One region of the Kineococcus haloalkalitolerans genome, then DNA from elsewhere that is predicted to be linked to it. Evidence: riboswitches for the same ligand, from Rfam matches in the RefSeq annotation. Region 1 holds a riboswitch; each other region holds the start of a gene.

Region 1 (7,314 bases):
GGCCGGCGAACACCCGCACCGCGCGCGGGTCGCGGCCGGCCCGCTCGACCTGCTCGCGCAGCGCGTCCACCGAGCGGCGCACGTGCCGCGCGGTGGGGCCGATGACGAAGACGGCCTCGGCGTGGGTGCCGGCGAAGCGCTGCCCGCGCGGGGACGAGCCCGCCTGGAAGATCACCGGGGTGCGCTGCGGCGACGGCTCGCACAGGAACGCGCCGGGGACGTCGAAGTACCGGCCGTGGTGGGCGATGTCGTGGACCTTGGCCGGGTCGGCGAAGACGCCGCGCTCGGCGTCGCGCACGACCGCGCCGTCCTCCCAGGAGCCCTCCCACAGCTTGTAGCAGACCTCCAGGTACTCCTCGGCGACCTCGTAGCGCTCGTCGTGGGCGACCTGCGCGGTGAAGCCGAGGTTGCGGGCCGCGGAGTCCAGGTAGCCGGTGACGACGTTCCACGCCACGCGCCCGCCCGTGAGGTGGTCCAGCGTCGTCAGCCGCCGCGCCAGGGAGTACGGCTGCTCGTAGGTCGTGGTGACGGTCAGCCCGAAGCCCAGCGTCCGCGTCACCGCCGCCATCGCCGAGACCGCGCCCAGCGGGTCGTTGACGGGGACCTGGGCGGCGGCGCGCACCGCGGCGTCGCGCGAGCCGCCGTGCACGTCGTAGACGCCGAGGACGTCGGCCAGGAACAGCGACTCGAACCCGCCGCGCTCCAGCAGCCGCGCCAGCGACGTCCAGTGCTCCAGCGTGCGGTAGTCGGCGCTGCGGTCCTCCGGCCGCGCCCACAGCCCCGCGGCCTGGTGGCCCACGCAGGCCATGGCGAACGCGTTCAGCCGCAGCGGGCCGCGCCCGGCGGGGGTGGCGCTCACCGCTCGCTCCCGGCCAGCGGCGCGAACGCGGTCTCGCGGGCGGCGGCCGCCGAGACGGCCGTCAGCACCGCCAGCAGGCTCAGGTACCCGGCGACCAGCCACGGCGACCCGTCCCCGGCGGCCAGCAGCGCGGCGGCGATCAGCGGGGTCAGGCCGCCGCCGAGGACCGCGCCGATCGAGTAGCCCAGCGAGGCGCCGCTGTAGCGGGTGCGCTCGTCGAACTGCTCGGCGAAGAACGCGCCCTGCGACCCGTACATGCTGTCGTGGCCCAGGTTGACGGCCACGACGACGGCCGCGCCGATCAGCAGGCCCGCGCCGGTGTCGAGCAGCCAGAACGCCGGGACGGTGAACACGGCGGTCAGCACGGCGCCGAACAGGTACACCGGCTTGCGGCCCACCCGGTCCGACAGCCGGCCCCACAGCGGGGTCGCGGCCAGGCTCAGGACGGAGGCGACGAGGACCGCGAGCAGGCCCAGGTCGGCGCCGTCCTCGCGCACCTGGTTGGCCAGGTAGTTCAACGCGAACACCGTGTAGAGGACGTAGCCGCCGTTCTGCCCCAGCCGCATGCCCGTCGTCAGCAGGACGCCGCGCGGGTTGCGGCGCAGCACCTCCAGGACCGGCTGGCGGGCCACCTCCCCAGCCTCGCGCACCGCGCGGAACGCCGGCGACTCGGTGACCTTCAGCCGGATGAGCAGGCCGACGACGACGAGGACGGCGCTGACGAGGAACGGCACCCGCCAGCCCCAGGAGAAGAACTGCTCGTCGTCCAGCAGCGTGCGCGTCAGCCAGAAACCACCGCTGGCCAGCACCATGCCGGCCGCCGAGCCCATCTGCGGGACGGCGCCGTACAGGCCGCGCCGCCCCGGCGGGGCGTGCTCGACGGACAGCAGCACCGCGCCGCCCCACTCCCCGCCGGCGGAGAAGCCCTGCAGCAGCCGGGCGAGGGTCAGCAGCACGGGCGCCCACACGCCGATCTGCGCGTACGTCGGCAGCAGGCCGATGAGCGTGGTGGACACGCCCATGAGCAGCAGCGCCGCCACGAGGACGGCCTTGCGGCCCACCCGGTCGCCCAGGTGGCCGGCGACGGCGCCGCCCAGCGGGCGGGCCACGAAACCCACCGCGTAGGTGGCGAACGCCGCGACCGTGCCGGCCGCGGTGCTGGACTGCGGGAAGAACAGCGGGCCCAGGACGAGGGCGGCCGCCGTGCCGTAGAGGTAGTAGTCGTACCACTCGATCGTGGTGCCGACGAAGGAGCCGAGGGCCGCGCGGCGGCGCGCGACGTCGGGGGCGGGCAGGGCGCGCGAGGGCGCGGGGGCGGTGCTCACTGCGGGTGCGTCTCCCATCGGTCCTGGCGGTAGCACCGTCCCTCGCGGGTGGTTGCTGCGACGTCGACGAGCCAGGTCTCTCGGTCGCTCTGGATGGCCGCCGGGAACGCTAGGCCATCGCCTCCGGAGCGCGCAACGCGCCCGCCCCGTCACGGCGCGTCGCACCGGGGCTGTTGCGGCGGCGCGGGCGCGGCGGGAGGCTCGCGCCGTGCACAGCGGGGGCGACGTCGGCGCCGAGGAGGCCCTCGCGCTGTTCCGCGCCACCGCCGACAGCGTCGACCTGACGATCTGGACGACCGACGCGGCCGGGCGCTGCACGTTCGTCAACCGCGCCTGCCTGGAGTTCTTCGGCACCACGCCGGAGCGGATGGCCGGGACGTCGTGGCGCTCGATCTGCCACCCGGACGACGCCGACGCCTACCTGCGCGCGTTCGACGAGGCGACCGCGCAGCGGCGCGGGTTCCGCGCGCAGGTGCGGGTCCGGCGCGCCGACGGGCAGTGGCGCTGGATCGAGACGCAGGCGGCGCCCCGCTGGTCCGCCGACGGCGTCTTCCTCGGCCTGACGGGCGCCAACCCCGACGTGACCGACCACCGCCGCCGCGAGGAGGCCGCGGCCGTGCTGGCCGCCGTCGGGGAGGACTTCGCGCGCGAGGCGTCCGGGCTGGCGGCGCTGCGCGGCATCGCGCGCCGCGTCGCCGCCCACACCGGCGCCGCCCGCGTCACCGCGTGGGCGGTGGAGCCGGACGGCGGCGCGGCGGCCGGGGCCCCGCTGGAGGTGGTGGCGGACGAGCCCGGTGACGGGACGCACCGCGGGCCCGGCGCCGACCCGCCGGGCGCCGCCCTCGCCGCGCGGCTGCGCGCGGGCCAGGTGCTCGTCGAGGACGGTGACGTCCTCGTGCCGTTCGTCACGGGCGGGCGGTGGGTGTTCCTGCTGCGGGTGCGGGACGCGCCCGGGCGGCGCTGGCGCGCGGACGAGCTGGACCTGCTGGCCGACGTCGTGCCGCGCGCCTACCTGTGCCTGGTGCGCGAGCGCGAGGAGCGCGCCGTCCGCGAGCGGTACGCGCGCGCCCGCGAGGTGGCCCGGCAGCTGCAGCGGGCGCTGCTGCCGGCGAGCCTGCCGGTGCTGCCGCGCGCGGAGACGGCCGCCCGCTACCTCGTCGCCGGCGGGGACGGCGCCCGCGCCGGCGGCGACTGGTTCAGCGCCCTGGTCCGGCCGGACGGGCGGCTGGCGCTGGTCGTCGGCGACGTCGTCGGGCACGGCGTGGCCGCCTCGGCCGTCATGGGGCAGCTGCGCGCCGTGCTGGAGCAGCGCCTGGCCGACGGCGACGCGCTGCCGGTCGCGCTGGCCGCGCTGGCGCGCGCCGCCGCCCGGGTGCCGGGGGCGTCGGCGGCCACGGTGTGCGCGGCGGTGCTCGACCCCGCGACGGGCGAGGTGGAGCACGCCGTGCTGGGCCACCCGCCGCCGCTCGTGGCGGGCCCGGGCGGGGTCCGCCGGCTGCCCGCGACCGGCGCGGCCCCGCTGACGTCCTCGCTGACGGCCCCCGGCGCGCTGCCGCCCACGGCCGTGGACCGGCTCGGGCCGGGCGAGCTGCTCCTGCTGCACACCGACGGGCTCGTCGAGCGGCGCGGCACGCCCCTGCCGCAGCGCCTGCGGGCCCTGGCGGACGCCGCCGCGCGCGCGGCCGCCCCGCCCGGGCGAGCGGCCGGTGCCGTCGTCGACGACGTGGTCACCGCCCTGCTCGACGGCGCGGTCCAGGACGACGCGACGGTGCTCGCGGTGCGCCCGCGCCCGCCCGTGGCCCCGCTGCGGTGCGGCGGGCCGGCGCTGCCGTCGTCGGTGCGCCGGCTGCGGCGGGAGGTGGCGGCCTGGCTGGAGGCGGCCGGTGCGGGGTCGCGGGACCGGCGGCTGCTGGCGCTGGCCGCCGGGGAGGCCGTCACCAACGCCGTGGAGCACGCCTACCGCGACGCCCCGCCGGGGCGGGTGGAGGTGCGGGCGCGGCTGGAGGACGACGGCGCCGCGCTGCTGGAGGTGAGCGACGACGGGCGGTGGCGGCCGGCGGACGCCCACCCCGGGGACCGCGGCCGCGGCCTGGTGATGGTGGGCGCCGCCGGCAGCGTCCGGGTGGACCGCGGCGGGACCGGCGGCGGCGGGGCGGGCACGACGGTGCGCGTGCGGCGGGTGCTGGGCGCCGACGTGGACCAGCGCGACCCCGGCGGGGAGGACGCCGCCGGAGCGGGCGACGACGGCGCGGGAGCGGGTGACGACGGTGTCCTCGCGGTGCGGGTCCTGACGGCCGGCGGGCCGGGCGCGCCCGTGCCGGTGCGCGTGCGCGGCCCGGTGGACCTGGAGTCGGCGCCCCTGCTGCAGGAGGAGCTGCTGCGCGCCGGCCGGCACGGCGCCCTCCCCCTGCGGGTGGACCTGGCCGGGGTGACGCACCTGGCCAGCGCGGGGGTGCGGGCGCTGTGGGCGGTGCGCGACGCCGTGGGCGCCGGCGCCCTGGCGCTGCGGGCACCCGACGGCAGCACCGCCGCCCTCGTCCTGGACCTCGTGGCCCTGCCCCGCGACCCCTGAGGGGCGCCGGTCATCGGGTCAGCCGGGCACGCCCGCGCGGACGTCCAGCGCGCCGAGCCCGGTGGCGTCGCGCACGTCGCAGTCGCGGTCGAGGACCACGGTCAGCGGCGTGCCGGCGCGGCGGCAGCGGCGGTCGGCGGCCGTCAGCACGGACACGGCGGCCGAGCCGAGGTAGTCCACGCCCGTGAGGTCGACGACGACGCGCTCGGGCGGGGCGGCCTGCGCCTCGGCGGTGCCGACGGCGGCCGCGAACCGGCGCGCGGTCAGCAGGTCCACCTCGCCGCGGACCGTCAGCAGCCGGCCCCCGTCGCACGGGCGCGGCCCGTCGACGACGAGGTCCTCACCGGGCTCCCCCGCGGCGCCCGCGGCCGCCGGGCCGTGGGCGGGGTCCCCGGCCGCCAGGGCGCGGTCGAGCAGGTCGTCGACGCGCCCGTGCGCCCCCGCGGGCAGGACGCTGGTGCGCGAGACGAGGTCGACGAGGCGCTGGGCGAGCACGGAGAGCTTGACCTGGCTGTGCATCGAGTACCACTTCAGCAGGCCGAACGCCTCGTCGGCGTCCACGCCGTAGGCGAGCATCAGGGCCCCCTTGGCCTGGTCGATGACCGTGCGCGAGGCCAGGGCCACCTCCAGCTGCTCCTGCACGCGCTGCCCGACCCACCGGTCGGCGCCGGAGGCGACGTCGACGACGTGCCCGCGGACCCGCCGCAGCGGCGTGCCCGGCCGCTCCGGGTCGGCCGCCCCCGTCACGACCACCGCGCGGGGCGCGCCCTCGACCTCCACGGGCACCTGCACGGCGAACGGCTCCCCGTGCAGCGCGCACGTGCGCACGGCACCGAGCAGGTGCTGCCAGCCGGCCGGGCCGTACAGGTCGCGGACGCGGTCGGCGGTCAGCGCCGTCCAGCGCCGCTCCCCGCCGTGCACGGCGTTCGTGCCGGCGGACCACCACCAGCGGCCGCCGGGCAGGTCGGCGACGTAGGTGCCGGTCGGCAGGTCGAGCGGGGGGTGCGTCTCGGACACGGGAGTCTCCAGGTGCGGCGACCGCGGCCCGGGGGCAGCGGTCGGTGGACGAGCACGCTGCTGTACCCGGGCGGGGGTGGGCCCGCGGCCATCCTGTCCCCGGGCCCGGCCCCCCCGCCACCCCGCGGGCAGCGCCGGGACCGGACCCGGGGCGGGGTCAGGACGAGCGGCGGCGGCGCAGCTCGGCCGTCAGCGCCGGCACGACCTCGGTGAGGTCGCCCACCACGCCGTAGTCGGCGAACTCGAAGATCGGGGCGTCCGCGTCCTCGTTGACGGCCACGACCGTCACCGAGGCGTCCATGCCGCCGCGGTGGTGCACCGCGCCGGACACACCCACCCCCACGTACAGGCGCGGGCTGATCGTGACGCCGGTCTGCCCGACCTGCGCCTCGTGCCCGATCCACCCCTCGTCGGTGGCCACGCGGGTGGCGCCCACGGCCCCGTCGAGCACGTCGGCGAGCTCCTCCAGGGGCGCGAAGTCGCCGTTGGTGCCGCGCCCGCCGACGACGACGACCTCCGCCTCGGCCAGCGAGGGGCGGTCGGAGGTGGGCCGGGGCGCGCGGGAGACGACGGTGACGGCGCGCGCCGCCGCGGACGCCTCGACGCGGTGCTCGTGCTGCTGCGGCCGCGAGGGTTGCGCCGCCGGTGCCGCGCGCAGCGAGTGCGGCTTGACGGTGACGACGGCCAGCTCGCCGGTCACGGCGCAGCGGGTGGCCCACGAGCCGGCCAGCACGGCCTTGCCGGCGACGACGCGCCCGTCGGCGACCTCGACGGTCGTGGCGTCCGTGACGACCCCGCCGCGGGTCTGCACCGCCAGGCGGGCGGCGGCCTCCTTGCCCTCGAAGGTGGAGGCCAGCAGGACCAGCGGGACGGGGTGGGCGGCCAGCACGGCGCGCAGCGCGTCGGTCACCGAGGCGGTGAGCCGGTCGTCGGCGCCCTCGACGTGCACCAGGTGCAGGTGGTCGGCGCCGTGGGCGGCGGCCAGCTCGGCGGCCGTGCCGTGCCCGTCGTCGCCCACCCGCACCGCGTGCACGGCACCGGTGCCGGGGTCCCCGGCCAGGTCGCGGGCCAGGGTGAGCAGCTCGGCCGCGGTGGACCGCGGCGCGGACCCCTCGCGGGCCGGGTGGTGGTCCAGCAGGACGAGGACGTCCATCACGCGAACCCCTTCGTGGCCAGGTAGTCCGCGAGGTCGCGGACCACGACGGCCGTGTCGGCCGTGTCGGTGACGACCACGCGCCCGGGCCGCTGCGGGCGGGGCGCGGCCTCCAGCACGCGCGTCGTCGAGCCGTCCAGGCCCACGGACGCGCCGTCCACGCCCAGCGCGGCCAGGTCCAGCACCGTCACGGGCGCCTTGCGGGCGGCGAGGATGCCCTTGAAGGCCGGGAAGCGGGCGCGGAACGCCTGGTCGGTGACGCTGAGGACCACCGGCGCGGGCGCGGACAGCTCCTCCACGTCGGTGGAGGTCTCGCGGCGCACGGACACCGTCCGACCGTCCGGCCCGTCGGCCACGTCCACCCGGTCGACCAGCGTCAGCTGCGGCC
Region 2 (7,314 bases), on a different contig from region 1:
CGGTGTCCACGTGCAGGACGGGGAACGGCACGGGCGCGGGCCGGAACGCCTTCTCCACCAGGCGCAGCAGCACCACGGAGTCCTTGCCGGCGGAGAACAGCAGGACGGGCCGCTCGAACTCGGCGGCCACCTCGCGCACGACGTGGACGGCCTCGGCCTCCAGGGCGCGCAGGTCGTCCACGGCGCCGGGGCGGGTGGCGGGACGGGTCCCGCGCTGGTGCGCGGGGTGCACGGCGGGGGCGCTCACAGGTGGATCCCGCACTCGGTCTTGGCGCTGCCCGCCCACCGGCCCGAGCGCGGGTCCGCGCCGGCCGCGACGGGGCGCGTGCAGGGGGCGCACCCGATGGACGGGTACCCCTGCGACAGCAGCGGGTTGACGAGGACGCCGTGGTCGTCGGCGTAGCGCTGCAGGTCGTCGGCGCTCCAGGCGGCCAGCGGGTTCAGCTTGACCAGCCCGTGCCGCTCGTCGAACTGCACCAGCGGTGTCCCGGCCCGGGTGGGCGCCTCGTCGCGGCGCACCCCGGTGACCCACGCCTCGTACCCGGCCAGCGCGGCCGCCAGGGGTTCCACCTTGCGCATGCGGCAGCACGCCGCCGGGTCGCGCTCGTGCAGGCGGGCGCCGTGCTCCTCGTCCTGCGCGGCGACGGTCAGCCGCGGCAGGACGTCCACCACCCGCACGTCCATCGTCGCCGCGACCGCGTCGCGGGTCCCGCGGGTCTCGGCGAAGTGGTACCCGGTGTCCAGGAACAGCACGTCCACGCCGGGGGCGTGCCGGGCCACCAGGTGCGGCAGGACCGCGTCGGCCATGCTGCACGCGACGGCCAGCCGGCCGCGGAACTCCGCGGCCGCCCAGGCCGCGACCTCGTCGGCACCCGCCCCGGCGAGGCGGTCGGCGGCCGCGGCCGCGAGCGCGCGCAGCTCCCCGGCCGGGCGGGTGGTGGGGGTCGTCCCCGTGGGGGTGCTCATCGCAGGGCCTCCTCGTCGCTGCGGTGCGCCCAGGCCGCGAACGTCTCGCGGTCGGCGCGGGTGTCCAGGTAGCGGCGCACGACGCGCTCGACGTAGTCGGCCAGGCCGGTGGCGCTCACCTTCAGCCCGCGCACCGTGCGGCCCAGCCCGGGTTCGGCGCGGTCGGCGGAGGCCAGCCCGCCGCCCAGGTGGACCTGGAACCCCGGCACCTGCACGCCGTCGTCACCGGTGACCAGCTGCCCCTTGAGGCCGATGTCGGCGGTCTGGATCCGGGCGCAGGAGTTCGGGCACCCGTTGACGTGCAGGGTGATCGGCGTGTCGAGCTCGATCCCCGCCAGTCGCCGCTCCAGCTCGGCGACCGCGTCCGCCGCCGTGGCCTTGGTCTCGACGATCGCCAGCTTGCAGAACTGTATGCCCGTGCAGGCGATGGTGCTGCGGCGGAACGGCGACGGCGCGGCGGTCAGCCCGAGCTCCCGCGCCGCGGCCAGCAGCGCGTCGACGCGGGCGGGGTCGACGTCCAGGACGACGACCTTCTGGTGCGGGGTCAGCCGCACGCGGCCCGACCCGGCGGCCTCGGCGGCGTCGGCCAGGGCGCGCAGCACCGTGCCGCTGACCCGGCCCACGGTGGGGGCCAGGCCCACGTAGCGGCGGCCGTCCTTCTGCTCGTGCACGCCGACGTGGTCACCGGGACCGCGCGGCGGCGGCGGCGCCGGGCCGTCGGTCAGCCGCCGGCCCAGGTACTCCGTCTCCAGCACCTCGCGGAAGCGCGCGGCGCCCCAGTCGGCGACGAGGTACTTCAGGCGGGCCTTGTTCCGCAGCCGGCGGTAGCCGTGGTCGCGGAACACCCGCACGACCCCGTGCCACACGTCGGGCGCCTCGTCCGCGGTGACGAACGCGCCCAGGCGCTGGGCGAGGTGGGCGCTGGTCGAGAGCCCGCCGCCGACCCACACGTCGAAACCCGGCCCGAGCTCGGGGTGGACGACGCCGACGAACGACACGTCGTTGATCTCGTGGACGACGTCCTGGCTGGGGTGGCCGGTGACGGCGGTCTTGAACTTGCGCGGCAGGTTCGCCAGTTCCGGGTCGCCGACGAAACGCCCGACGATCTCCGCCACGACCGGTGTCGGGTCGACGACCTCCTCGCGGGCGATCCCGGCCACGGGGCTGCCGAGCACGACGCGCGGGGTGTCGCCGCACGCCTCGGTGGTGCGCAGGCCCACGGCCTCCAGCTCCCGCCACACCTGCGGAACGTCCTCGACCCGCACCCAGTGCAGCTGGACGTTCTGCCGGTCGGTGATGTCGGCGGAGTCGCGGCCGAAGCGCGTGGACAGCTCCCCGACGACCCGCAGCTGCTGCGTCGTCAGCGCCCCGCCGTCGATCCGCACGCGCAGCATGAAGAACTCGTCGGACAGCTCCTCGTTCGACAGCTGCGCGGTGCGGCCGCCGTCGATGCCGGGCCGGCGCTGGGTGTACAGGCCCCACCAGCGGAACCGGCCGTTGAGGTCGTCGGGGTCGATGGAGGAGAAACCCTCCCGGGCGTACACGCGCTCGATCCGCTCGCGGACGTCGAGGCCCGGCCCGGCGGCCTTGACCTCCTCGTTGTGGTTGAGCGGTGCCCGACCGTCCACGGCCCACTGGCCGTTGCTGCGGGTGCGCGCGGGGCGGGCCGGCGGCGCGGCGGGTGCGCCGGACGTCGTGAGCGAGGGGTCGGGTGTCATCGGTCCTCACGGGGGTGCGGGCCCTCCGTGAGGAGCGCCCCTAGCGGTGACGGGGAGGGGTGGGGGAGGTGGTGCGGCGGCAGGCGTAGTTGCTGTGCACGCGCATGAGGTCGACGTACCGGCGCGAGACGAGGCGCACGGTCAGCGGCTGGACCACGTCCCCACCGTAGGGCACGCGGAACTCCCGTCAAGCCCGTCGGGGAGTTCCGCGGGTTCTCCGGCGGGTTCTCCGTGCGGTCCGCGAGGAGTTCCGGCCGGTGGCGGGTGTTGACGGTCCGGGCCCGGCGCCCTAGCGTGGTCGGCAGGTCACGAGTGCCAGCGCCAAGCCCCGGCTCGCTGGTCGGCAACCCTCCTCCGCGGCGGGGTGCTCCGGGTGAGGACCTGGTCGGTCGCCGCACGGTGCCCGGCAAGCGCGGACCTGCGGGTCCACCGGGACGAACGGGAACCCCTCGTGCGCAGACTCGTGCTCCTCGCCGTCGTGGGCCTGCTGGCCCAGCTGGTCGACGGTTCGCTCGGCATGGCCTACGGCGTCACCTCGACGACGCTGCTGCTCCTCGTCGGCACCAGCCCGGCCCTGGCGTCGGCGACGGTGCACCTGGCCGAGATCGGCACCACGCTGGCCTCCGGCGCGGCGCACCACCGGTTCGGGAACGTGGACTGGCGCGTCGTCCGGCGGGTCGGGATCCCAGGCGCCGCAGGCGCTCTCGTCGGTGCCACGCTGCTGTCGTCGTTGCCGGCGGACGTCGCCGCCCCCCTCGTCAGCGTGCTGCTGCTGGGGCTGGGCGTGTACGTCCTCGTGCGGTTCTCAGTGACCACCCTGGACGTGCGGTCCCTGCACCGCCCGCTGCGGCGCAGGTTCCTGGCGCCGCTCGGGCTGTTCGCGGGTTTCGTGGACGCGACGGGCGGCGGCGGCTGGGGCCCGGTCGGCACCCCGGCCCTGCTCGCCTCGGGCCGGCTGGAACCGCGCAAGGTGATCGGGTCCGTCGACGCCAGCGAGTTCCTCGTGGCCGTCGCGGCCAGCGCGGGTTTCCTGCTGGGCCTCGGGGCGCAGGGCATCGCCTGGTCGTGGGTCCTCGCGCTGCTCGCCGGGGGGCTGGTGGCCGCGCCGATCGCCGCCTGGCTGGTCCGGTTCGCACCCCCGCAGGTGCTGGGTGCCGCCGTCGGCACCGTCATCGTCCTCACGAACTCCCGCACCCTCCTGCGCACCGACGCCGTCGCCGCGCCGGACGGCGCGCGGTTCGCCGTCTACGCGCTCGTCCTCCTCGCCGGCGGACTGGCCGTGACCAGCGCGGTGCGCCGCCACCGGCGTTCCCGGAGCACCCCCGTCCCCGAGCTGCAGAGGAGCACCCCCGCGTGACCTACGTCGTCGCCCAGCCGTGCGTGGACGTCAAGGACAAGGCGTGCGTCGAGGAGTGCCCCGTCGACTGCATCTACGAGGGCGAGCGGTCGCTGTACATCCACCCCGACGAGTGCGTGGACTGCGGGGCCTGCGAGCCCGTGTGCCCCGTCGAGGCCATCTACCACTCCGACGACGTCCCGGAGCAGTGGTCGGCGTTCACCGCCGCCAACGTCGAGTTCTTCGACCGGGTCGGCTCCCCGGGCGGGGCGGCGGCGCACGGCCCGGTGGCCGGTGACCACCCGCTCGTGGCGACCCTGCCCGGGCCGTCCTGACGGTCCCCGCCCGCGCTGCGCCGTCCGGGTCCTCCCGGCCGCCCGGCCTCAAGGTGCCGGGCCGGACCTCCGATCGGGCAGACGTGGACGATCCCAGCGTGCCGGAGCGCGGTGAGCGGTCCCCGCTGGTGAGCCTGACGCCGCGGCGGCCCGGCGCCGGGCCGTCCCGTCGAGCCCGCGCGTCGTCGCCGAGCGCCCTGGACCGCGAGACCTCCCGCGCCGTGCTCGACAGCACCGCGGCCCTGGTGTGCGTGCTGGACGTCCACGGCCGCTTCACCCTGTTCAACCGCGCCTGCGAGGAACTGACCGGGTACGCGGCCGAGGAAGTGCTCGGCGAGGAGATGTTCGACCTGGTGGTCGTGCCGGAGGACCGCGACCTGGCCCGGCAGGGCGTCGCCCTTGGCGTGGCCCACGGGTCCTCCAGCGTCGCCGAGGGGGAGTGGCTGGACCGTCGCGGCGGCCGGCACCGCATCCGCTGGCACAACACGGTGCTGCTCGACGAGGACGGGGTGCCCGACCGCCTCGCGTGCGTGGGCGTCGACGTCACCGAGCAGCGCCGCGCCGAGGAGATGCTGCGCCAGCTGGCGAGCACCGACCCCCTCACCGGGCTGCTGAACCGGCGCGCGCTGTTCGAGCAGGCCGCTGCGGCCCTCGAGCCCGGCGGCGAGGGCTGCGGCGTCGTGTGCGCCGACCTCGACGGTTTCAAGCGCGTCAACGACGAGCACGGGCACGCCGTCGGCGACGCCGTCCTCGTCGAGGTCGCCGCCCGGCTGCGCTCCGCCGTCCGCGACGGCGACGTCGTCGCCCGCACCGGCGGCGACGAGTTCGTCCTCCTCCTGCGCGGCACCGGGTGCGACCCCGCCGACGCCGCCGCGCGCGCCGCCCGGGTCGCCGCGGCCGGCCCGCTGGCCCGCGCCCACGGCGTCGGCGTGAGCGTGGGGTGGGTCCTCGCGGCCGCCGGCGCCGACGTCGACGAGGCGCTCTCGCGCGCCGACGAGCGCATGTACGAGGTGAAGCGCTCCCGCCGGCTGGGGTGAACGCCGGTCGACCGCTCGGTGCACGTCCTCACCGCCGTGTTACGGCGGTGTTACGTTGCGCGTGTGAGCTTCCACGACCAGTTCGTGCTGGCGCAGGGGCCCCGGGCCCACCCGCAGGGGTGGGGCGAGCGCACGGCGCACGGGTGGACGCTGGCGTCCCACCCGTCCCTGCCGGTCGTCCCGCTCCTCGAGGGCGACGGGAGGACCGCCGGTTGGCTGCTCGGGTGGGTCGTCGCCGAGGACGGTGCCCTGCTGCACGAGCGGGCCTCGCTGCCCGTCGAGGCGGTCACGGGCCCCGGCGGGACGGGCGCCGACCCCGGCGCCGTGGAGGACCACCTCTACCGCTGGGCGGGGCGGTGGGCGTGCCTGCTGCTGCGCGGGCGGGCCCGCCTGCACCTGGACCCCGCCGGGTCGCTGGCCGTGGTGCACTCCCTGGCCGAGCGCGCCGTCGCCTCCACGACCACGGTGCTGCGCTGGGGCGACCCCGAGCTGGCCAGGCGCTGGGAGCGCCGCACGCTGCGCCGCAGCGGGTACCACCCCGCCGGGGTCACCAGCGCCGAGGGCGTGCAGCGCCTCCTGCCCAACCACTACCTCGACCTCGCCTCCTTCGAGCCGGTGCGGCACTGGCCCACCGCGCCGCTGGAACCGGTGAGCTCGGCCGCCGCGACCGCCGAGCGCGTCGAGGTCGTCGCCGGTGCCGTCCGCCACCTCCTCGTGTCGCTGGCGGCCCGGCACGAGCTGCTGCTGCCGCTCACCGCCGGCCGCGACAGCCGCCTCGTCGCCGCCGCCGCCCGCCCCGTCCTCGACCGCACGACGTTCGTCACCTTCGGCTACGAGGACGACCGGCGCACCGACGTCTCCTTCGCCCGCGAGGTCGCCCGGCGCCACCACTTGGACCTGCGCGTGCTGCCGCTCCCGCCGGTCCCCGAGGCCGACGCCCGCCGCTACCTCGAGCGCGTCGGGTACGACGCCCACGAGGGCAAGGCCCGCGACTTCGACCTCGCCGCCCGCGCCCTGCCCCTCGACCGGGCGTGGGTGACCGGTTTCGCCGGCGAGGTCGGCGGCGCGCCCTACTGGCGCGGCACCGACGTGCCCGCGGCCCCGCGGCCCGACGAGCTGCTGCGGCTGGTGCGGCTGCCCCCCGACGAGCGGCACGAGGACGCCCTGGCCCGCTGGCTCAAGGAGGTGCCGCACCGCGACGTGCACGACCTCCTCGACCTGGCCTACCTCGAGATGCGCGTGGGCTGCTGGGCCGGCCCCCAGCTGTACGGGGCCGCGCCCTTCACCCTCAGCGCGATCGCCGTCAACTCCCGGGCCGCTTTCACCGCGATGCTGCAGCTGCCGCTGGAGCACCGCCGGCGGCGCGAGCTGCCGCCGGCGGCGACCCGGCTGCTGTGGCCGGAGCTCGCCCGCCCGCCCTACGGCCGCGCGCCCGGGGTGCGCGGCTGGCCGGTGGCGCTGCGCCGCACCGCCGGCGCCGCGCGCGCCCGGCTGGCGCTGGGGACGCGGGCGGCGCGGCTGACCGGACGGAGCGGGTGACCGGGCGGAGCGGCTAGCGTCCGGGCACGTGCTCCGCCTCCGCGACCGCCCGCGCACCCCGCGCACGCCCTGGTGGAGGTTGCCGGCCCCGGTGCGGACGCTGCTGCTGAGCCAGTTCGCGTTCAACGTCGGCTTCTACCTCGTCGTCCCCTTCCTCGCGGTGCACCTGGCCGACGACCTGGCGATGGCCGGGTGGCTCGTCGGCGTCGTCCTGGGCGTGCGGACCTTCAGCCAGCAGGGCCTGTTCTTCGTGGGCGGTGCGCTCACCGACCGCTTCGGCGTCCGCCCCGTGCTCCTGACCGGGTGCGCGGTGCGGGTCGCCGGGTTCTGCGTGCTCGGGGTGGCGGGGTCGCTGCCGTGGGTGCTCGTCGGGACCGTCCTCA
Region 3 (7,314 bases), on a different contig from region 1:
GCGTGCCCGGGGAGAAGGCCGGCCCGGGCGACATCGTGGCCGTCGCCGGCATCGAGGGCATCACCATCGGCGAGACCCTCGCCGACGCCGACGACCCGCGCCCGCTGCCGCTCATCACGGTCGACGAGCCGGCCATCTCGATGGTCATCGGCATCAACACCTCGCCCATGGCCGGTCGCGTCAAGGGCGCCAAGGTCACCGCGCGCCTGGTCAAGGACCGCCTGGAGAAGGAGCTCGTCGGCAACGTCTCCATCCGCGTCCTGCCGACCGAGCGCCCCGACGCCTGGGAGGTCCAGGGCCGCGGCGAGCTGGCGCTGGCGATCCTCGTGGAGCAGATGCGCCGCGAGGGTTACGAGCTGACCGTCGGCAAGCCGCAGGTCGTCCTGCGCCGGGACGAGGACGGCAAGGTCCTCGAGCCGTTCGAGAACCTGACGATCGACTGCCCCGAGGAGTACCTCGGCCCGATCACCCAGCTCCTCGCCGCGCGCAAGGGCCGCATGGAGACGATGACCAACCACGGCACCGGCTGGGTGCGCATGGAGTTCTACGTCCCCTCCCGCGGCCTCATCGGCTTCCGCACCGAGTTCCTCACCGACACCCGCGGCACCGGCATCGCGCACGCGCTCTTCGCCAAGTACGACCACTGGGCCGGTGACATCCGCACCCGCCAGTCGGGCTCGCTGGTCGCCGACCGCGCCGGCGTGGCCACCGCCTTCGCGATGACCAACCTGCAGGAGCGCGGGCAGCTGTTCGTCGAGCCCACCGCCGAGGTGTACGAGGGCATGATCGTCGGGGAGAACTCCCGCGCCGACGACATGGACGTCAACATCACCAAGGAGAAGAAGCTCACCAACATGCGCTCGTCCACCTCGGACGAGTTCGAGCGCCTGGTGCCGCCGCGCCACCTGTCGCTGGAGCAGTGCCTGGAGTTCTGCCGCGAGGACGAGTGCGTCGAGGTGACCCCGGAGGCCGTGCGCATCCGCAAGGTCGAGCTCGACGCCTCCCAGCGCGCCAAGTCCGCCTCCCGCGCACGCCGCGCCTGAGCCGGGTCGCCGCGGCCCGGGCTCCCGGGCTGCGGTGATCCGCGGCCGCGGGAGGATGGGGGCATGACGACGACGCCGCAGCCGCCCCAGCCGCCGGACGAGCCGGACCGCACGCCCGAGGGCGCGGCGGGGGCGGGCACGCTCGGGCGCGACCCCCTGGAGGTCGCCGCCGACGCGGTCGACGACGCCGCCGGCGCGCTGCAGCCGGAGGAGCTCGCCGCCATGGAGCGCCTCGACCAGCCGCGGCGCGTGCTGTTCGTGCACGCCCACCCCGACGACGAGAGCATCGGCAACGGCCTGACGATCGCCCGCTACGCCGCCGCCGGCGCGGGCGTCACGCTGCTGACGGCGACCCGCGGCGAGCAGGGGGAGGTCATCCCCGCCGAGCTCGCCGGGCTGGGCCCGGACGAGCTGGCCGAGCACCGCACGCGCGAGCTGGCCGCCGCCACCGAGGCCCTCGGCGTGGACGACCACCGCTTCCTCACCCGCCCCGACGGCTCCGGCTACCGCGACTCCGGGATGGTCTGGCTGGCCCCGGGCGTCGCCGGCACGGGCGAGGACCTCGACCCGCGCGCCCTGACCGCCGCCGACGTCGAGGAGGTCGCCGAGCGGGTCGCCGAGGTGGTGCGCGAGGTGCGTCCGCAGGTCGTCGTCACCTACGAGCCGGGCGGCGGGTACGGCCACCCCGACCACGTGCGCGTCGCGGAGGCGACCCGCCGGGCCCTCGTCCTGGCCGCCGGGGACCGCCACGACGGCTCGGTGCCCTGGCAGGTGGCCAAGGTCTACGAGACCGTCCAGCCGGAGTCGCTGACCCGCGCGGCCCTGCGCGCCCTGGCCGCGGCCGGGCTGGCGGACGTGCCCGACCCGGACGGCCCGCTGCCGTCGGTGGTCGTGCCCGACGAGGAGGTGACCACGGCCGTGGACGGCGCCGAGCACGTGGCCGCCAAGCTGGCCGCGCTGCGCGCGCACGCCTCGCAGGTGACGGTCGACCTGGAGGGCCGCGAGCCGGTGATGCGGCTGTCCAACCGGGTGCCGCAGCCGGTCCTGCCCGTGGAGCACTTCCGGCTCGTGCACGGCGTGGCGAGCGGCCCGTTCGACGACGCCGGCCGCGAGACGGACCTGTTCGCCGGCGTCGCTCTGTGAACCGCCGCCGCTGACTCGGCGCGTCCGTGCCCGCCCGGTGGCGCGGATGCGCCGGACTGCTCCGGACGGGTGAACCCGGTCCTCCGAACCGGTCACGGACGGTGGCCGTCCGGCAGCGCGGCGGGTTGGCTGGCTCCGCGGCCCGGTGCTCCGACCGGGCCGGACGAGAGGAGCAGCCGGTGGCGCCGAAGGCCGAGCCCGTACGGGGTGGACCGGGTCGAGCGGGTGGACCGGGCGCGGGTCCGCGGCGCGGCCGCGACGCCGGCGACGTCGGGCGGGTGCGCGAGGCCCACCGCCGCCGCCGCACCACGCTGGCGCTGCTCGCCGTCCTCGCGCTCGTCCTCGTCGTCGACGTGCGCCTGGCGCTGGGCCTGCCGCTCGTCCCGGCGCTGCCGGCCGTGGACCCGCTCTACGTCATGGCGGGCCTCTTCTTCGCCCTGCTCATCGTGCTGCTGCTGGGGCAGACGCTCGTCGCCGGCCGCTCCCCGCACGTGCTGTACCGCCCCGAGCAGATCGACGTGACCCTGGACGACGTCAAGGGCCTGGGCCCGGTCAAGGAGGACGTCGAGCGCAGCCTCGACCTGTTCCTGGGCGCGCGCAGCTTCCGCCGCGACATGGGCGGCCGGCCCCGCCGCGGCCTGCTGTTCGAGGGCCCGCCCGGCACGGGCAAGACGCACATGGCCAAGGCCATGGCCCGCGAGGCGGGCGTGCCGTTCCTCTTCGTCTCCGCGACCTCGTTCCAGTCGATGTGGTACGGCGCGACGGCCCGCAAGGTCCGCTCCTACTTCAAGGCCGTGCGCCGCGCGGCCCGCGCCGAGGGCGCCGCCGTCGCCTTCATCGAGGAGATCGACGCCATCGCCGGCGCGCGCGGCGGCATGTCCTCGGCCACAGCGCTGGCCACGCCCCTGGAGGCCGCCCCCGCCAGCGCCGGGGTGCTCTCCTGCGGGGGCCTGTCCGGGCTGGAGCGGCTCGTGACCGGCATGGCCGGCGCGGGCGGCGCGCCCGCCCCGGTGCGCGTGGAGCGCCTGGCCAGCAGCGAGGGCGCCAGCGGCGTCGTCAACGAGCTGCTCGTGCAGATGCAGTCCTTCGACGAGCCGACGGCCGGGGAGCGGCTGCGCGGCGCGCTGGTCGACCTGGCCAACCGCTTCCTGCCCGAGGGCCGCCGGCTGCGCCGCCCGCGCACCGAGCCCGCCGAGGTCCTCGTCGTCGCCGCGACCAACCGCGCCGACGCCCTCGACCCCGCGCTGCTGCGCCCCGGCCGCTTCGACCGCCGCCTGGCCTTCGGCCTGCCCGACAAGGCGGCCCGGCGCGAGCTGGTGGACCACTTCCTGGCCCGCAAGGCCCACGAGCCGGCCCTCGACGAGGCTGAGCGCCGCGACGCGCTGGCCGGCGTCACCTCCGGCTACAGCCCCGTGATGATCGAGAACCTGCTCGACGAGGCCCTCGTCAACGCCGTGCGCCGCGGCGGCGACGGGATGTCGTGGGCGGACCTGGAGCACGCGCGCCTGGTCACCGAGGTCGGCCTGGGCCAGCCCGTCGGCTACACCGCGCACGAGGCGCGGCTCATCGCCACGCACGAGGCCGGGCACGCCGTCGTGGCCCACCTCGTCGCCCCGCACCGGCGCCTGGACGTCCTGACGATCGTCAAGCGCGCCAGCGCCCTCGGGCTGCTCGCCCACGGCGACGTCGAGGACGTCTACACGCGCTCGCGCTCGGAGCTGGCCGGGCTCATCCGCATCGCCTTCGGCGGGCAGGTGGCCGAGGAGCTGTTCTTCGGCGACGTGTCCACGGGCCCCTCCGGCGACCTGCAGGCCGCCACGACGACGGCCGCGCAGATGGTGGGGGCTGCCGGGATGGCCGGGACGCTGGTCTCCTTCGCGGCGGTGCAGAACGGCGCGTTCGCCGACGGCAACCTCGTCTCCCGGGTCCTGGGCGACGCCGAGGGCCGTCGCCTGGTCGAGGCGCTGCTGGCCGAGCAGAAGGAGGCCGTGCGCGAGCTGCTGGGGCGCCACCGCCACCTGGTGGCCGCCCTGCGCGACGCGCTGCTGGAGCGCCACGAGCTCATCGGCCACGAGATCACCGACGTGCTCGCGGCCGCCGCGCACGAGCCCGCTGCCGACGCGGCCGGCGGGCCCGAGCGGGTGCTGGACCTGCGCGACGGGGCGGTCCTGCCCACCGGCCCGCGCCCGCCCGCCTGACCCGCCCGCTCGCCCCGGCCCGCGCGCCCCGCCCCGCCCGCCGGGGTCCGGGGCGCGCGGCGCTCAGCCGCGGCGCTGCTCGACAGCGCCGGTGCGCTCGTGGCACGCTCCGCGCAGGTCATGAGCGCCAGCGCCAAGCCCCGGCTCGCTGGCCGGCAACCCTCCACGTCGTGGGGTGCCCCGGGTGATGACCTGACCTGGTGCTGACGCACGGGTAAGGACGGGCGCTCGCACGACACCTCCCGGGCCGACGCACCTCAGCGTCCACGACCGGAGGAGCAACGGGTGAGCACCGCCACCGACGACCAGACCACCGAGCGCACGAGCGCCGGGCCGGACGCCGCGCAGCGGCTCGCCGCCGTGCGGGAACGGCTGCGGCCGCTGCTGGAGCGGATCGCCGAGGGCACCGTGCAGCGCGAGCGCGGCCACGTCCTGCCCCGCGAGCAGGTGCGCGAGCTGCTGGACGCCGGGTTCGGCCGGCTGCGGGTGCCCGTCGAGGAGGGCGGGGAGGGGCTGGACGTGCGCGGGCTGGCCGAGGTCCTCGTCGACGTGGCCGCCGCCGACCCGAACCTGCCGCAGGTCTTCCGCGGCCACCTGGCCTGGGTCGAGCACCTGCTGTCCCTGCCGGCGGGGGAGTACCGCACCCGCTGGGTCGAGCGCGTCGTGGCCGGTGAGCTGGTCGGCAACGCCTGGAGCGAGACGGGCGACGCCGCGACCGGGAAGCAGCAGACCGTGGTGACCCGGCGCGACGGGCGCTGGGTCGTCGACGGCCGCAAGTACTACACGACCGGCACGATCTTCGCCGACTGGACGGACGCGACCGCGCGGCGCCTCGCCGGGGACGGCACCGAGGAGGTCGTCACCGTCCTCGTGCGCACCGACCAGCCGGGCGTGCGGGTCAGCGACGACTGGGACGGCTTCGGGCAGCAGCTGACCGGCACCGGCACCCTCGTGCTGACCGGCGCGGTGGTCGAGGACGAGGACGTCGCCTCCTTCACCGACCGCTTCCGCTACCAGACGGCCCTGTACCAGCTGGTGCTGCTCGCCGTCCTCGCCGGCGTCGCCGAGGCCGTCGAGCGCGACACCGGCGCGCAGGTGCGCTCGCGCACCCGCAGCTACACGCACGGCTTGGCGCCGCTGGTGCGCCACGACGCGCAGGTCCTCGCCGTCGCCGGAGAGGTCTCGGCCACCGCCTTCACCGCGCGCGCCCTCGTGCGCTCGGCCGCCGAGGCCGTGCAGGCGGCCGCCGACACCGCCCACGAGCGCGGCTCGGCCGCCGACCGCGCCGCCAACGTGGAGGCGGAGGTGCGCACGGCGCAGGCGCAGGTCGTGCTGTCGGAGAGCGTGCCGCGCGCCGCGACCCTGCTGTTCAACACCCTGGGCGCCTCGGCGACCAGCCGGGCGCGGGCCCTGGACCGGCACTGGCGCAACGCCCGCACCGTCGCCTCGCACAACCCGGTGATCTACAAGCAGCGCATCGTGGGGGACTGGTCGGTCAACGGCACCGAGCCGCCGTTCGTCTGGGACGTCGGCACGCACGCCTCCGTGGACGCGGCGGCCGTGCGGGCCGCCGAGGGCGCCCGCGGCTGAGGCCGGACGGCGACGACCTGCGCCCCAGCCGCGGGAGCGGCGGGGGCGCCGGTCGTCGCCGGTGTCAGCGCACCGAGCGGTCGGCGCGCTCCAGCAGCGGCAGCAGGTCCTCGCGGGTGGTGCGGCGCGGCCGCTCGGGGTCGCCGTCCTCGGTGTACGCGCCGGCGTAGGCGGGCTGGTCGCGCTGGAAGCGCCAGCTGTCGGCCAGGGAGCCGGTGTCGAGCACGTCGTAGCCCAGGGAGTCCAGGAAGGCGGCGACGACCCGCTCGGCGTCCTCGTCGTCCCCGGCGGTCAGCAGCGTCGTCCGCTCCGGCGAGCCCGCCGGGCGCTGCAGGACGCCGAGGTTCGCGGCGAAGATGTTGTTGAACGCCTTGACGACCCGGGCGCCGGGGAAGTGGCGCTGCACGAGCTCGCTGGTCGTCAGCTCGTGGCTGTCCAGCTCGGCGGTGTCGCCGTCGCGCTCCGGGTAGTAGTTGCAGGTGTCGACGACGACCTTCCCGGCCAGCAGGTCCGTCGGCAGGTCCCGCACGCGGCCCAGCGGGATGGTCAGCACCACCAGGTCCCGCGCCGCCGCGGCCTCCTCGACGGTGCCGGCGCGCGCCCGGGGGCCCAGCTGCCCGACGAGGTCCGCCAGCGACGCCGGGCCGCGCGAGTTCGCCACGACGACGTCGTGGCCGGCGTCGACCGCCAGCCGCGCGACGGTGCTGCCGATGTTGCCGCTGCCGATGATCCCGATCTCGCTCACGGTCCCTGCAAGGCGCCGCGGGGGCGGGGTGTTCCCGCGGCGCGACGTGGCGCGACGTGCCGCGACGGGCCTCAGGGACCCGGGCGCACCCGGTAGTGGTAGGCGTGGTGCACCCCGAAGCCGGCCCCCTCGTACAGGGCGCGGGCGCCCGCGTCCTCCGCGGCCACCTGCAGGAACGCCGAGACGGCCCTGTGCGCGCGGCCGGAGCCGGCCACCTCGGCCAGCAGCCGGCGGGCCAGCCCGCGCCGCCGGTGGGACGGGGCCACCTCCACGGCCGACACGCCCAGCCAGCCCGCGCCGAGGGACCCGCGCGCCACGGCCACGACGGCGCCGTCCTCGACGACCCGCGCGAACACCTGCGCGTCGGCGGAGGCCAGCACCCGCAGCCCCGCCGGCGGCACCGCCGGCCCGCCGCGGTGGTGGTACCCGGCCAGCCACTGCTCGTCGGGCTCCGCGGTGGACACGACCGAGCACCCGGCCGGCAGCGGCACCTCGCCCGGGCCGGGCAGGTCGTCCACGGCGGCGGTCAGCACCAGCGTCGGGGTGTCCACCGCCCAGCCGAGCGCGGCCAGCTCCCGCGCCACCTCCGGCGCGT
Region 4 (7,314 bases), on a different contig from region 1:
AGGACGGCCGCCAAGCCCTGCCCGGTGCGCTTGCGGGTCATCTGCACCAGGCCCAGGGAGGTGACCTCCGCGACCTGGTGCTTGGTGCGGTCGCGGCCCAGGCACTCCACGAGCCGGCGCAGGACCAGGTCGCGGTTGGACTCCAGGACCATGTCGATGAAGTCGATGACGATGATCCCGCCGATGTCGCGCAGCCGCAGCTGCCGCACGATCTCCTCGGCCGCCTCGAGGTTGTTGCGGGTGACCGTCTCCTCGAGCGTGCCGCCGGACCCGGTGAACTTGCCGGTGTTGACGTCGATGACGTGCATGGCCTCGGTCGGGTCGATGACCAGCGAGCCGCCCGAGGGCAGCCACACCTTGCGGCCCAGCGCCTTCTGCAGCTGCTCGTCGACGCGGGTCTCGGCGAAGACGTCCGCCTCGGACTCCCAGCGCTCCAGGCGGTCCAGCAGGTCGGGCGCCACGTCGGAGACGTAGCCGTGCACCGTGCGCCACGCCTCCTCGCCGGAGACGACGAGCTGGGAGAAGTCCTCGTTGAAGACGTCGCGCACGACCCGGACGGTCAGGTCGGGCTCGCCGTGCAGCAGCAGCGGCGCGCCCTTGGAGCGGGCCTTCTCCTGCACCGCCTCCCACGTGGCCTGCAGCCGGCGCACGTCCGCGGCCAGCTCCTCCTCGGAGACACCCTCGGCGGCCGTGCGCACGATGACGCCGGCGCCCTCGGGCACCACCTGCTTGAGGACCTTCTTCAGGCGCGCGCGCTCGGTGTCGGGCAGCTTGCGGGAGATGCCGGTCATCGACCCGCGCGGCACGTACACGAGGTAGCGGCCGGGCAGCGAGACCTGGCTGGTCAGGCGGGCGCCCTTGTGCCCGACGGGGTCCTTGGTCACCTGGACGAGGACGCTGTCGCCGGACTTCAGGGCCGCCTCGATGCGCCGCGGCTGGCCCTCCAGGCCCGCGGCGTCCCAGTTGACCTCGCCCGCGTACAGGACGGCGTTGCGGCCCCGGCCGAGGTCGACGAAGGCCGCCTCCATGCCCGGCAGGACGTTCTGCACCCGGCCGAGGTAGACGTTGCCGACCATGGTCGTCTGCGCCTTCCGGGCGCCGTAGTGCTCGACGAGGATGCCGTCCTCGAGGACGCCGATCTGGGTGACGCCGTCCTTCTCGCGCACCACCATGACGCGCTCGACGCTCTCGCGGCGGGCCAGGAACTCCGCCTCGGTGAGGATCGCGCGCCGGCGGCCCTGCTCGCGCCCCTCGCGGCGGCGCTGCTTCTTGGCCTCCAGGCGGGTGGAGCCCTTCAGCGCGGTGATCTCGTCCTCCCCGGTGCCGCCGGCGCCGCCGGTGCCGCGGGAGCGGCGGGGCTCGCGCACCCGCACGACCGTGTTCGGCGGGTCGTCCGGCGACGGCTCGTCGCCGTCCGAGCCACCGCGGCGGCGACGGCGACGGCGGCGGCGCGAGGAGGACGACTCGCCGCCGGCGTCCTCGCGCTCGTCGCGGTCGCCCGCGCGCTCGGCGTCCTCGTCGGCGCCCTCGTCGTCGGCACCGGTGCCCGCACCGTCCGCGGGACGGGCATCGTCGGTCTCGTCGGTGTCGCCGCCGTCCTCGCCCTCGGCGCGCTCGTCACCGCGGGCGCGGCTGCGGCGGCCCCGGCCACCCCGGCGGCGGCGGCGGCGCGGGGCGCCCTCGTCGTCGCCCTCGTCCTCGCGGTCGTCGCGGTCGTCGCCGGCCGCGTCGGGACCGTCCTCGTCGTCCTCGCCGGCCGCGTCCTCGCGCGGACCGCGGGCCGCGGGGTCGCCGGCGGGGTCCTCGGTCGGGTCGTCGGCCAGGTCCTCGGCGAGGTCGTCGTCGGACCCGTCCGCGTCGTCCCAGCCGCGCGCCCGCTCGTCGTCGCGGTCGTCGCGGTGGCGCGGCGGGCCGGCGGGCGAGGAGGCCCGGCGGCGGCGCGGCTGCTCGACGTCGGGCGCCTGGAAGAAGACGGCCGTCGCGCGGGCCGCGGCCTCCGCGGCCCGGTCGGCGCCGCCCGTGCGCGCGAACCCGGCGGCGCGCAGCAGGACGGGGTCGTCCATGAGGTCGTCGACGGCGGCGCGACCGCGCTCGGCGCGGTCGTCGCGCTGCTGTGCCGGCTCACCGGCCGACCGCTGGGCGGCGGCCTCCTGCGCGGCGGGCCCCGGGACCGGCTCGGGCTCCGGGGGGGCCGGCGCCACGGCCGCGGCCGCAGCGGCAGCGGCCTCCTCGGCGGTGGCCTCCGCGGCGGGCTCCTGCGCGCTCCCGGGCGCCACCTCGGCGGGCTCGGCGGGCTCGGCGGGCTCGGCGGGCTCGGCGGCCACCTCCGCGGTGGGCTCGGGGGCGGCGGCGGCCCGCGTGGCGCGGCGGCGGCGCGGCCGCGCCGCTGCGACCGGCTCGGTCACGGGTTCAGCGGCCTGGTCGGCGACCGGGTCGGCGAGCTGGTCCGCGGTGGGCTCGGCGACCGGCTCGGCGACCGGCTCGGCGACCGGCTCGGCGACCGGCTCGGTGGCGGGTGCAGCCGCCGCGGTCTTGCGGGTGCGGCGGGTCCGGCGGGGCTTGATGGTCTCCGCGGGCACGTCACCCGGGTCCTGCGCGGCCGGCGACGGCGAGGCCGCGCGGGCCTCGGCGGGGACCTCCGCCGGGGTCTCAGCGGGGGTGTCAGCGGGGGTGTCAGCGGGGGTGTCAGCCCGCGGTGCGGGGGCGTCCGCGGGCGTCGGGTCCTCGGCGCGCACGGGCGGGCCGGCGGGCCGGCTGGCGGCGCGGCGCCGGCGCGCGGGTCGGGCCGGGGTCTGCTCGGGGCCGCCGGGCGCGGGGGCTGCGGCGGCGGCGCTCTCGCCCGCCGTCGTCGCAGCGCCGTCGGTGTTCTCGTCAGGGGTCGTCGTCACGGGTCTCCGTCGCCCGCGGCGGCCGCCACACCGGTGCCCCGCGACCGCCCGGGCGTCTCGTCGGGCTCGTCGGGCGGGATCGGTCCCGACCGACGGAAGTCCAGTCGTCCACCCCGGCGGTTCGCGGTCGGTCCGCGGCGGCCGCCGGTGCGTCGCCGGCGCTCGCCGCCCGTCCCGCGGGCCCGGGGCGCCGGCCGGGCCCTGGGGCCCCGGCGCGGCCCGGACTCCCCGGTGGGGCGTCGGTCACGTCGGCGGGCCGGGCGCCCGGTGTGAGGGGACGCACGACCACGTGCAGTGTCTCACAGCGCCCGCGAGGCGGTCCGGAGCTCGCGCCGCGCGCCCCGGCGCGCCGGGCGGGCCGGGGCGCGCGCCGGTCCAGGGGTCGCCGCGCGGACCGGGGACGACCGGTGGAACGGTCCAGCGCAGGTGCTCCCCGGGGACCCGCACGTCCGCTACGCTCCCCCGCACACCCATCCAGAGTGGCCGAGAGACCTGGCTCGACGACGCCACAGCAACCACCGCGGGCTCCCCGCGGCAGGTGCTCCCGCCAGGGACGATGGAGGCAGCAGTGCGCCCTGGAGCCCCGTCCGCCCGCACCGGCCTGGTGCGGCGGCTGCACGTCGACCTCGCCCGCACGAGCTCGGCGACCTGTCGGCCGCCGGCGGCCTGACCCCCGGCCGCACCGGCCACCTCCCGGGCCCTCCCGCGCCCGATCCCCACCTCCCGCACGGACGCACGCGTCCGCGACCCCCCGGAGACCACGCATGCCCTCGCCCGCGTCCCAGCAGCCCCACCCGTCTCACGCGTCCCCCCTGTCCCACCGCGCGCGGTCCCTCGACGCCCTCCTGCGCGCCCGCACCTCCCGCCGCCGCCTGCTCGGCGGCGCCCTCGGCCTCGGCGGCCTGGCCGCGACCGGCTCCCTGAGCGCCTGCGGCGGCGCCTCGAGCAGCAGCGCCCTGGCCGCCGAGCCCGCTGCCGACCTGCGCGGTGCGACGATCAAGCTGATGGTCAACCAGCCGCACCGGCTGGCCTTCACCGAACTGCTCGGCCCGGCCTTCGCCGAGGAGTTCGGCGGCACGCTGGACGTGACGGCGGTCCCCTACGACCAGCTGACGAGCCAGCAGGTCCTCGACGTGCAGGGCGGCGCCGGCGAGTTCGACGTCTTCGACTACTTCTACTTCGGCCTGGGCGACCTCGTGGAGGCCGAGGCGCTGGTCGACCTGACGGACTGGATCGGCGCCAACGACGACATCGCCGCCGACGACTTCCTGCCGGCGGTCCACGACCCGTACACGCTGCTCGACGGGCGCCGGTACGGCCTGCCGTTCGACGGCGACACGCACGTCCTCTACTACAACGCCGAGGTGTTCGAGCGGTACGGCGTCGCGCCGCCGGCCACGTGGGACGAGTACGACGAGGCCGCCGCGAAGATCACCCGCGACTCCGGCGGCAGCGTCCACGGCGCCGTCGTGCAGGCGCAGCAGGTGCCGATGATCCTCGGCTGCTCCTTCGTCAACCGCCTGGCCGGCTACGGCGGCACGCTCGTGGACGACTCCGGCCGCCCGACCCTGACGAGCGAGGCGGCGGTGGCCGCGCTGCAGCACCTCGTGGACGTGCAGCCGCACGCGCTGCCCACCCCGCTGCAGACGGGCTTCGACCAGGCCAACTCCGCCTTCCTGGCCGGGCAGGGCGCCATGATCGACACCTGGACCGACCTGGGCCTGAAGGCGCAGGACCCGGAGAGCTCGCAGGTGGTCGACAAGTGGGGGGTCGTCACCCTGCCGGTGGGCGGGTCGAACACGACGCCCCGCACCGCGCTGGAGGCCGGCTTCGGCCTCGGGGTGTCGACGGGGTCGGGGCAGCCGGAGGTCGCCGCGGCGTTCGTGAAGTGGGCGACGGACCGCGAGCGCAACTTCCTGCTGGCCTCCACCGCCGGGTCGGGCATCGACCCGGCCCGCACGAGCGTGCTGGAGTCGCCGGAGTACGCCGCGGCGGCCGGCGCCGCGACCGACGTCATCCGCGAGGGCCTGACCAGCGACGCGCTGGCCTGGCCGCGGCGGGCGGGGGCGCCGAAGCTGCTGCAGGACCTCGTCGACCAGCTCGCGCTGGCGATGCAGGGCAGCCAGGACGTCGAGACGGCGCTGGGCACCGCGCAGGACACCTGGGAGCGCGAGCTCGGATGAGCAGCGGCCTCGACGTCCGCCGCGTCCCGCGCCAGGGGCGCCGCGCGGTCACCGGTGGCGGCGCCCCGCCGCGCGCGGTGCCGGGGCGGCACCGTCCCGGCCACGTGCCGGGCTGGCTGGCCGCGCCCAGCCTGCTGGGACTGCTCGTCATGCTCGCCTACCCGACGGTGTTCGTGGTCCTGCTGGCGTTCTCCGACTCCTCGCTGGCGCGTCCGCTGCGCGGCTCCACCGGCGTCGCCAACTTCGTGGAGGCGTGGCAGTCGGTCGCGTTCGCCGGGTCGCTGGTGCGCTCGGTCGTGTTCGCGGTGGCGGCGTCGCTGGGGACCACCGCGCTGGGCACCGCGCTGGCGCTGCTGCTGCACGCGCGCGGCACGCGGTTCGGGGTCGTGGGCACGGTGCTGCTGCTGCCCCTGGTGACCCCGCCGGTGATGGTGGGCGTGGCGTGGAAGCTCATGCTCGCCCCCGTCGGCGGCGCGTTCGGCGGGGTGTTCAGCGCCCTCGGGTTCCCGGGGGCGAACCCGCTGGGCGACAGCGTCGGGGCGTTCGCCGCGCTCGTCGTGATGCACGTGTGGCAGTGGACGCCGCTGGTGACGCTGCTGGTGTTCGCGGCGCTGCTGGGGGTGGACGAGGAGCTGCGGGAGGCCGCGGCCCTGGACGGCGCGGGCCGGGTGCGCACGTTCACGCACGTCGTGTGGCCGGTGGTCCTGCCCAGCGTGCTCGGCGTGCTGCTGGTCGAGCTCGTCGTCGGGCTGAAGGTGTTCGACCTCGTCGCGGTGGTCACCCAGGGCGGGCCCGGCCTGTCGACCGTGGTGACGAGCTTCGAGATCTACCGCACCGGCATGCGCGGCAGCTACGAGATCGGGGTGGCCGCCGCGCAGACCCTCGTCTTCGCCCTGCTCGTCGGCCTGCTGACGACCGCGGTGACGCTGCTGCGCGCCCGCGCCGTGCGGGCGGACCGGTGAGCGCCGCGGTGCTGCGCCGCAGCGGCCTGCGGCTCGTGCTGGCGCTGGTGGCGTTCGTGGCGCTGGTGCCGGTGCTGTTCCTCGTCTCGCTGTCGCTGCGCAGCGTCGACGACGTCGCCAACGGCGGCTGGCTGCCCACGCGGCTGGTGTGGGACAACTACCCGGCCGCGTTCGCGACGGTGGACCTGTCCTCGATGCTCGCGAACTCCTGGGTCGTCGCGGTCGGCGCCACGCTCGTCACGTCCCTCATCGCGGTGCCCGCGGCGTACGTCACCGCCCGCGCGGGCGCGCGCGGGGAACGGCTGCAGACGCTCCTGCTGGCCAGCTACTGCGCACCGCCGATCGTGGCGGTCCTGCCGCTGTACTACCTGCTGAAGTCCGGCGGGCTGACCAGCAACGTGCTCGGCCTGGTCCTCGTCAACGGCCTGGCGAACGTCCCGGTGGCCGTCTGGCTGCTCGACGGGTTCGTGCGCCGCGTGCCGCTGGAGGTCGAGGAGGCCGGCTGGGTGGACGGGCTGGGCACCACGGGCGGACTCGTCCGCCTCGTGCTGCCGCTGCTGGCGCCCGGCCTGGTCGCGGCTCTGCTCATCTGCCTGTTCCTCAGCTACAACGAGTTCCTGTTCGCGGTGTCGTTCGCGAGCAGCAGCAGCAGCCAGACCCTGACGGTCGGCCTGTCGCTGTTCCAGGGCGACCGCACCGTGCAGTTCGGCCAGCAGGCCGCGGCCTCGCTGGTCGGCATCGTGCCGATGTACGTGCTGGCCGTCGTCGCGCAGCGCTGGCTCGTCGGCGGGCTGTCCGCCGGCGCCGTGAAGTGACCCCCACCGACCCCGCCACCCCTGGGAGGCCGACGTTGACCCGCCGCATCCACCTCAACGCCTTCGACATGACCTGCGTGGCCCACCAGTCGCCGGGCCTGTGGCGCCACCCGGACGACCAGTCGCACCGCTACGACGACCTGCGCTACTGGACCGACCTGGCGAAGCTGCTGGAGCGCGGGCGGTTCACGTCCCTGTTCGTGGCCGACGTGCTCGGGATCTACGACGTGTACCGCGACGGCCCGGAGACGGCGCTGCGCGAGGCGGCGCAGGTACCGGTGGGCGACCCGCTGATGGCGGTCTCCGCGATGGGCGCCGTCACCGAGCACCTCGGGTTCGGGCTCACGGTGTCGCTGACGTACGAGAAGCCGTACGCGTTCGCCCGCCGGATGGCGACGCTGGACCACTACACGAACGGCCGGGTCGGCTGGAACGTCGTCACCTCCTACCTGGAGAGCGCGGCGCG

What was found. Region 1 has a riboswitch for S-adenosylmethionine ahead of ACRYMY_RS11075 (MFS transporter). Riboswitches for the same ligand answer to the same signal wherever they lie in the genome.
Region 2: another riboswitch for S-adenosylmethionine. It lies ahead of ACRYMY_RS15270 (sulfite exporter TauE/SafE family protein); the one in region 1 lies ahead of ACRYMY_RS11075 (MFS transporter).
Region 3: another riboswitch for S-adenosylmethionine. It lies ahead of ACRYMY_RS08430 (acyl-CoA dehydrogenase family protein); the one in region 1 lies ahead of ACRYMY_RS11075 (MFS transporter).
Region 4: another riboswitch for S-adenosylmethionine. It lies ahead of ACRYMY_RS10265 (ABC transporter substrate-binding protein); the one in region 1 lies ahead of ACRYMY_RS11075 (MFS transporter).

The regions. Positions count from the first base shown of each region.
Region 1 covers NZ_JBJLSH010000024.1:17,035-24,348, forward strand. The annotation lists gene ACRYMY_RS11070 (LLM class flavin-dependent oxidoreductase) at 1-859, opposite strand, end outside; gene ACRYMY_RS11075 (MFS transporter) at 856-2,202, opposite strand; SAM riboswitch class I at 2,196-2,284, opposite strand; gene ACRYMY_RS11080 (SpoIIE family protein phosphatase) at 2,393-4,756, shown strand; gene ACRYMY_RS11085 (ANTAR domain-containing protein) at 4,775-5,773, opposite strand; gene ACRYMY_RS11090 (electron transfer flavoprotein subunit alpha/FixB family protein) at 5,931-6,926, opposite strand; gene ACRYMY_RS11095 (electron transfer flavoprotein subunit beta/FixA family protein) at 6,926-7,314, opposite strand, start outside.
Region 2 covers NZ_JBJLSH010000040.1:32,222-39,535, forward strand. The annotation lists gene cysD (sulfate adenylyltransferase subunit CysD) at 1-232, opposite strand, end outside; gene ACRYMY_RS15260 (phosphoadenylyl-sulfate reductase) at 244-966, opposite strand; gene ACRYMY_RS15265 (nitrite/sulfite reductase) at 963-2,684, opposite strand; SAM riboswitch class IV at 2,989-3,103, shown strand; gene ACRYMY_RS15270 (sulfite exporter TauE/SafE family protein) at 3,136-4,041, shown strand; gene fdxA (ferredoxin) at 4,038-4,355, shown strand; gene ACRYMY_RS15280 (GGDEF domain-containing protein) at 4,439-5,392, shown strand; gene ACRYMY_RS15285 (asparagine synthetase B family protein) at 5,456-6,931, shown strand; gene ACRYMY_RS15290 (MFS transporter) at 6,960-7,314, shown strand, end outside.
Region 3 covers NZ_JBJLSH010000016.1:45,660-52,973, forward strand. The annotation lists gene typA (translational GTPase TypA) at 1-1,043, shown strand, start outside; gene mshB (N-acetyl-1-D-myo-inositol-2-amino-2-deoxy-alpha-D-glucopyranoside deacetylase) at 1,107-2,186, shown strand; gene ACRYMY_RS08425 (AAA family ATPase) at 2,465-4,384, shown strand; SAM riboswitch class IV at 4,501-4,611, shown strand; gene ACRYMY_RS08430 (acyl-CoA dehydrogenase family protein) at 4,670-5,974, shown strand; gene ACRYMY_RS08435 (NADPH-dependent F420 reductase) at 6,039-6,719, opposite strand; gene ACRYMY_RS08440 (GNAT family N-acetyltransferase) at 6,791-7,314, opposite strand, start outside.
Region 4 covers NZ_JBJLSH010000021.1:62,077-69,390, reverse strand. The annotation lists gene ACRYMY_RS10270 (Rne/Rng family ribonuclease) at 1-2,888, opposite strand, end outside; SAM riboswitch class I at 3,356-3,451, shown strand; gene ACRYMY_RS10265 (ABC transporter substrate-binding protein) at 3,653-5,071, shown strand; gene ACRYMY_RS10260 (carbohydrate ABC transporter permease) at 5,068-6,033, shown strand; gene ACRYMY_RS10255 (carbohydrate ABC transporter permease) at 6,030-6,848, shown strand; gene ACRYMY_RS10250 (LLM class flavin-dependent oxidoreductase) at 6,917-7,314, shown strand, end outside.